DNA from 3 places in the Faecalibacterium sp. BIOML-A4 genome. Region 1 is predicted to be linked to each of the others. Evidence: riboswitches for the same ligand, from Rfam matches in the RefSeq annotation. Region 1 holds a riboswitch; each other region holds the start of a gene.
The links. Region 1 has a riboswitch for thiamine pyrophosphate ahead of thiW (energy coupling factor transporter S component ThiW). Riboswitches for the same ligand answer to the same signal wherever they lie in the genome.
Positions count from the first base shown of each region.

Region 1 (2,195 bases):
AAACAGCATAACATCAAAAACCCGGAACCCTTTTTGAGCCGTTTTGGCCGAGAAAAGGTTCCGGGTTTTGTTCATGATTTTTTCAGAGAGCTATTTTGCAACAGCCCCATTTTCACGGAAAAGGTCCGAACCGAGCACGGCATCCACACTGCCGGCATCAGGCTGCGGGGAACGTCTTGTTCCACACTTCGATCACCTTGAACTTCGGGGTCCAGCCTTCGGGCTCAAAGCGGTCGCCCTTGGCACCCATGGTGCCCTGCTCGGTGCACCACTGTGCGGCCTTGGCCATATCAGGGTCGGTCACATCCGCAAAGGCGGGTGCGCACACGCTCAGCACCATGCACAGCGCCACGAGGGCTGAGAGCAGCCTTTGGGTCAGGGTCGTCTGCTTCATACGGAATTCCTCTTTTTTGCTTACGGGGGGGGTATGCGTCCACCTTGAAAATACCATAGTTCACCTTCTTTTTCAATAAAACCTGCGTGAAACGCCCCAAAACCTGCGTGAAAAACGTTTTGCAACGCTGTGCGCGCCTTTGCCCCCTCTTGCAATTTGTGCGCAAAGGGTGTAAAATACAGTCACAATCAAATACAGGGGAGCTTGTGAAGCAGGCTGAGAGGAAGTACTTAAACTTCGACCCTTTTACCTGATGCGGATAATGCCGCCGTAGGAAGTCAGAATGGATGATTTTTTGCAGGAGGCACCGCGGAAGGTGTCTCCTGTTTTTTGTTGTGTACCTATTACCATTAAGGAGGATACCTTGTACTTTTCTGCGGAAGTGCCGCAGCGGGCTGAGGGGGAGCGCCCTGAGCTTTGTGACCGTCAGCGATGGGAAGCCGTGTTCCGGCGTGAGAGGAGACCAGAAAGTCTCGACCGCTTCTTATAGTTCCTGCGCCGGGTCTGGCACCGGGTGCGGGCTGTTTGCGGAGGCGCTGTATGGTTTTGCTGCTTCCGCAGGTTTGGAGAGGAGCCTTGCCTTATGAAAAAAATCTCTGTGAAAAAGCTGGCGCTGGCCGGCATGCTGTGCGCTCTGTGCGTGGTGGGCAGCGTATTCAGCTTCCCCATGTTCGGCAGCAAATGTGCACCCATCCAGCACATGGTCAATGTGACCTGCGCGGTGCTGCTTGGCCCGTGGTGGGGCGTGGGCGTGGCCTTTGTGGCCTCGCTGCTGCGCAATCTGCTGGGTCTGGGCAGCCTGATGGCCTTCCCCGGCAGCATGTTCGGCGCACTGCTGTGCGGCCTTGTGTACCATAAGACCAAAAACATCCTTGCCACCATGGTGGGCGAGGTGTTCGGCACCAGCATTCTGGGCGGCCTGTGCGCTTACCCGGTGGCCATCTTCCTCATGGGCAAGAGCGCCGGCGACATCGCGTTCTATGCCTACATCGTGCCGTTCCTCATCTCCACTGCAGTGGGTTCCATCATTGCGGGCGTGCTGGTGTACAGCCTGCAGCGCTCCGGCGCTCTGCACAGCATGCAGAAGAGCCTTTCCTGACGGAGGGGCACCCGAATGTTCAAAACAGAATTCGAGAACCTGCGCCGCACCTGCCCGCTCATCCATAACATTACCAACTACGTCACCGTGAACGACTGCGCCAACATGGTGCTGGCCTGCGGTGCTTCGCCCATCATGGCCGACGATGCCGCCGAGGTGGAGGACATCACCACCATCTGCGGCGGTCTGAACATCAACATCGGCACCCTGAACAGCCGCACCATCACCAGCATGCTGCTGGCGGGCAAAAAGGCAAACCAGCTGGGCCATCCTGTGGTGCTGGACCCGGTGGGTGCGGGTGCATCCCGCCTGCGCACCGACACGGCTTTCCGCCTGCTCCGGGACGTAAAGTTCACCGTGATTCGCGGCAACATCTCGGAGATCAAAACGCTGGCCTCCGGCGCGGGAACCACCAAGGGCGTGGATGCCGATGTGGCCGATAAAGTTACTGAGGAAAATCTGGACAGTGCCGTGGCCTTTGCCAAGGCCTTTGCAGCCCAGACGGGTGCCGTTATTGCCATTACCGGTGCCATCGACATCGTGGCCGATGCCGAAAAAGCCTACTGCATCCGCAACGGCAATGCTATGATGAGCAGCATCACCGGTACGGGCTGCCAGCTTTCGGCCCTCACGGCGGCGTTCGTTACCGCCAACCCCGGACATCCGCTGGAAGCCGCTGCAGCCGCAGTGTGCGCCATGGGG
Region 1 covers NZ_WKZG01000011.1:26,729-28,923, forward strand. The annotation lists gene GKG34_RS08805 (hypothetical protein) at 158-394, opposite strand; TPP riboswitch at 581-688, shown strand; gene thiW (energy coupling factor transporter S component ThiW) at 978-1,493, shown strand; gene thiM (hydroxyethylthiazole kinase) at 1,509-2,195, shown strand, end outside.

Region 2 (2,195 bases), on a different contig from region 1:
CGTTGTGGAGTACGTCCTGCATGAGCTCACCGGCATCCTGCACGGTTTTGGGATGCCCATGCTGCGGGACGAGCCGGTGGAGATCACCGGGCTGAAGGTCGGCGTCATCGGGCTGGGTGTGTCCGGCAAAATGATCGCCGATGCACTGCAGTTCATGGGTGCCGACATTGCCTATTACAGCCGCACCCGCAAGCCGGATGCCGAAGCTGTGGGCATGGCCTATAAGCCGCTGGCACAGCTGCTGACCGAGAGCGAGGTGGTGCTCACCTGCCTGAACAAGAACGTACTGCTGTTGGGCAAGGACGAATTTGCACAGCTGGGCGCAGGCAAGGTGCTGTTCAACACCTCCATCGGCCCGGGCTTTGACTCTGCTGCTCTGGAACAGTGGCTTGCTCTGCCGGGCACCCACTTCTTCTGTGACACCCGTGCCGCTGCCGGCCCGGTGGGCGAAGACTTCTTTGCCCGTGAGAATGTGCATTGCGCGAATGTTTCTGCCGGACGCACCAAGCAGGCTTTTGTGCTGCTGAGCCAGAAGGTGCTTGCAAATATCCGCACTGCACTGGGAGAATGATATAAAAAGGAAACGCTTCCCGGCCGGGGAAGCGTTTCCTTTTAGGCTTTATTCAAAATTGTTGTGATCTCTTCCAGATTCGCCGCAAATCGGATGCCCTGCTGGCGCTGCGGCGTGGAAAGGCCTTTCTCGATCATTTTGGCAAGCAGTGCTTTCAGGCTGTCGTAGTAGCCGTTCAGATCATACAGGATGCAGGGCGCGTCCAACTGGCCCAGCGAGACCTTGGACATTACCTCTGCGATCTCTTCCAGCGTGCCGGTGCCGCCGGGGAATGCGATGAAGGCATCGCCCAGCTCGATCATCTTCGTCTTGCGCTCGGTCATATCCTTGGTGACAATCAGCTTGGTCAGGCCATCGTGCTGCAGCTCCTGCTGCACAAAGAACTGCGGTTCCACACCGGTCACCGTGCCGCCTGCATCCAGCGCGCTCTGGGCAAGCTGGCCCATCAGGCCGCTGCGGGAGCCGCCGTACACAAGGCGGTGCCCGTTTGCACCGATCCAGCTGCCCAGTTCCCGGACAGCTTCCGCCAGCGCAGGATCATTGCCCGCATTTGCTCCAAGATAGACCGTGATGTTCATGGTATTTCCCCCTTTGTTTTTTCCATTTTACCACGCAGCGGGCCGATTGAAAAGGGCCATCCCCTTGCAAATGCAGCGGCACTGTGGTATTCTTGAACGCAGAAAAAGGGAGCCTGCAAAAGCAGGCTGAGAGTGGGCTGTTTGCCCAGACCTGTGACCTGATTTGGACAATGCCAACGTAGGGAGATACTGCTGCTTCAAAGTGCGGAGGTGCCTCTTTGCGGGCATTTCCGCATTTTTTGCAAAGGAAGTTGTAACCATGAAAACTGCATTGACGATTGCCGGCAGCGATTCCAGCGGCGGTGCTGGCATCCAGGCCGATATCAAAACCATGACTGCAAACGGCGTGTACGCCATGAGCGCCATTACCGCACTGACTGCCCAGAACACCACAGGTGTGACCGGCATTTTTGAAGCCACGCCCGAATTTCTGGCACAGGAGATCGATGCCATTTTTACCGACATCTACCCGGATGCCGTCAAGATCGGCATGGTATCCTCGGCAGAGCTGATCGGTGTGATCGCCGAAAAGCTGCACACCTATGGCGCAAAGCATATCGTGGTGGACCCGGTGATGGTTGCCACCTCCGGCTCCAAGCTGCTGCGGGACGATGCCGTGCAGGCACTGACCGAAAAGCTGCTGCCCATGGCAGAGGTGGTCACCCCCAACATTCCGGAGGCTGAGATCCTTTCCGGCATGAAGATCACCGATGCGGCCGGAATGGAGGCCGCTGCAAAGCTGATCAGCGAGAAATACCACTGTGCCGTGCTGTGCAAGGGCGGCCACCAGATCAACGATGCCGACGAGCTTCTGTGGCGGGACGGCTGCGGCAAATGGTTCCGCGGCAAGCGCATTGCAAACCCCAATACCCACGGCACCGGCTGCACCCTGTCCAGCGCTATTGCGTCCAATCTGGCAAAGGGCTATGATCTGGATGCATCTGTGGAGCGCGCAAAGGCCTACATTTCCGGCTGTCTTTCTGCCATGCTGGATCTGGGCCACGGCTCCGGCCCGATGGACCATATGTTTGCACTGAAGGGAGAGT
Region 2 covers NZ_WKZG01000015.1:45,841-48,035, forward strand. The annotation lists gene GKG34_RS10805 (D-isomer specific 2-hydroxyacid dehydrogenase family protein) at 1-571, shown strand, start outside; gene GKG34_RS10810 (TIGR00730 family Rossman fold protein) at 613-1,149, opposite strand; TPP riboswitch at 1,245-1,352, shown strand; gene thiD (bifunctional hydroxymethylpyrimidine kinase/phosphomethylpyrimidine kinase) at 1,409-2,195, shown strand, end outside.
Region 2: it holds a riboswitch for thiamine pyrophosphate, as region 1 does, so the genes downstream of both, thiD (bifunctional hydroxymethylpyrimidine kinase/phosphomethylpyrimidine kinase) here and thiW (energy coupling factor transporter S component ThiW) in region 1, are expected to answer to the same signal.

Region 3 (2,195 bases), on a different contig from region 1:
CAATGCCGCTGCGCATCCCATACTCCCGGTGAAGATCAAAACAGACCGGGGGCGTTTGGATGTACAACAAAGTGGAGCTGTGCGGCATGAACACTGCAAAGCTGCCTGTGCTGACCGAAGCCGAAAAACGGGAGCTGCTGGCCCGCGCCCACGCCGGTGATGCAGCAGCCCGGGAACAAATGGTGGAAGGCAACCTGCGGCTGGTGCTCAGCGTGGTGCAGCGGTTCGCCCAGCGCGGCGAAAATCTGGACGACCTGTTTCAGGTGGGGTGCATCGGCCTGATCAAGGCCATCGATCATTTTGACCCCGCCCAGCCGGTGCGCTTCTCCACCTACGGCGTGCCCATGATCATTGGCGAGATCCGGCGTTTTCTGCGGGACAACAATGCCCTGCGGGTGAGCCGCAGCCTGCGGGATACCGCCTACCGGGCCATGCAGAGCCGCGAAGCGCTGGAAAAGCAGCTTGGCCGCGAGCCGACCATGGACGAGATTGCCCAGAGCGCCGGGCTCACCCGCCGGGAAGTGACGGCGGCGCTGGAATCGGTGGTGGAGCCGATCAGTCTGGAAGAGCCGGTGTACACCGATGGCGGCGATGCGATGTATGTGATCGATCAGGTGCGGGACCCGGACGGCGAGGACAGCTGGATCAGCGGGCTGCAGTTCCGGCAGACCGTGGCCGGGCTGACCCCGCGGGAAAAGCGGATCATGGAGCTGCGCTACCTGCAGGGCAAGACCCAGATGGAGGTGGCACAGGAGATCGGCATCAGTCAGGCACAGGTCAGCCGGTTGGAAAAAGGCGCACTGAGCCAGTTCCGCACCCGGGACTGAACCTAAAAAAGGCGGCACAGCTTCCGTTTTGTTCGGAAGTGTGCCGTCTTTTATCTGCGGCTGTATTTGCGCCGGGTGGCCGCACCGCCGCGCAGATGCCGCTCTGCCTTATTGCAGGCCAGAACCGCCCGCACCTGCCGGAACAGCTCCGGCTGCAGCGTCCGCAGCCGCACCGCAACATCCTTGTGCACGGTGGACTTGCTGCACCCGAACACCGCTGCCGCCGCACGCACTGTGGCCCGGTTGGCCGCGATATATTCGCCCAGCTGTACCGCCCTCTGTTCGGGGTCTCCCTTCATATCCAGACTCCTCCCATTGTGAACTTATGGTACAGCCTATGCACAGGCCGGGGCAGATATGTTCCGCCGGGGCTTGACTTTTGCGCCGGACGCGCTATACTTTTGCATGGACATAAAAACAGGGGTGCCGAAAGGCTGAGATCCGCGTTTTGCGGAGTACCCTTTTACCTGACCGGACAATGCCGGCGTGGGAGTTTGCAGAACTGTCCGTTCTTTCACAAACCCCGTGCGCCTGCTGGAAAGCGGGCGCATTTTGTTTTTGTGTACTATTGTTCTGAGAAGAGGAATCCCTATGACCAAAACCTATTCCAAAACCCGCATTCTGGTGGAGGGTGCGCTGATGATCGCCCTGTCCACCGTTTTGAGCATGATCCAGATCCCGCTCATGCCCCACGGCGGTTCCATCACCCTGTTCAGCATGGTGCCCATTCTGGTAATGAGCTACCGCCACGGCGCAAAGTGGGGCATCATGACCGCTTTCGTCAACAGCCTGATCCAGCTTGTGCAGGGCCTTGGCAATCTGGCATACTGCCAGACCCTCACGGCACAGGTGGGCTGCGTGCTGCTGGACTACCTTCTGGCCTTCACGGTTCTGGGCTTTGCCTGCCTGATCGCAAAGCCTTTCCGCAGCCGCACCGTGGGTGTCGGTGTCAGCGCCTTTGTGGTGTGCCTGCTGCGCTTTTTGTGCAGCTTTCTGTCCGGTTACATCGTCTGGAAGGACTACGACTACGCTTTCAGCTGGATGACCGAAATCGGCTTTCCCGGCATCTCCAACATGAGCGTGGACGGTCTGTGCTGGCTGTACAGTGCCGTGTACAACGCCACCTACATGCTGCCCGAAGCCATTCTGACCACGGTCCTTGTGGTGATCCTGATCCGTGTCGCACCGCAGATCTTCGACCCGCAGAACGCAAGAGCGTAAGTTTTTTCGCAGTCATTTTTCCCGCCGGGAAGGGCATTTCCCCGGCGGGAATTTTTTTGCAGAAAATCCCAAAAAAGCTGTTGACAATCCGGCAAAGCGCTGGTATAATTACTCCTGTCGTCAGGCACGGCACAAACATCTGGGGGA
Region 3 covers NZ_WKZG01000004.1:130,104-132,298, forward strand. The annotation lists gene sigG (RNA polymerase sporulation sigma factor SigG) at 60-827, shown strand; gene GKG34_RS04315 (sporulation transcriptional regulator SpoIIID) at 878-1,126, opposite strand; TPP riboswitch at 1,237-1,336, shown strand; gene GKG34_RS04320 (energy-coupled thiamine transporter ThiT) at 1,419-2,048, shown strand; tRNA gene GKG34_RS04325 (tRNA-Ala) at 2,190-2,195, shown strand, end outside.
Region 3: it holds a riboswitch for thiamine pyrophosphate, as region 1 does, so the genes downstream of both, GKG34_RS04320 (energy-coupled thiamine transporter ThiT) here and thiW (energy coupling factor transporter S component ThiW) in region 1, are expected to answer to the same signal.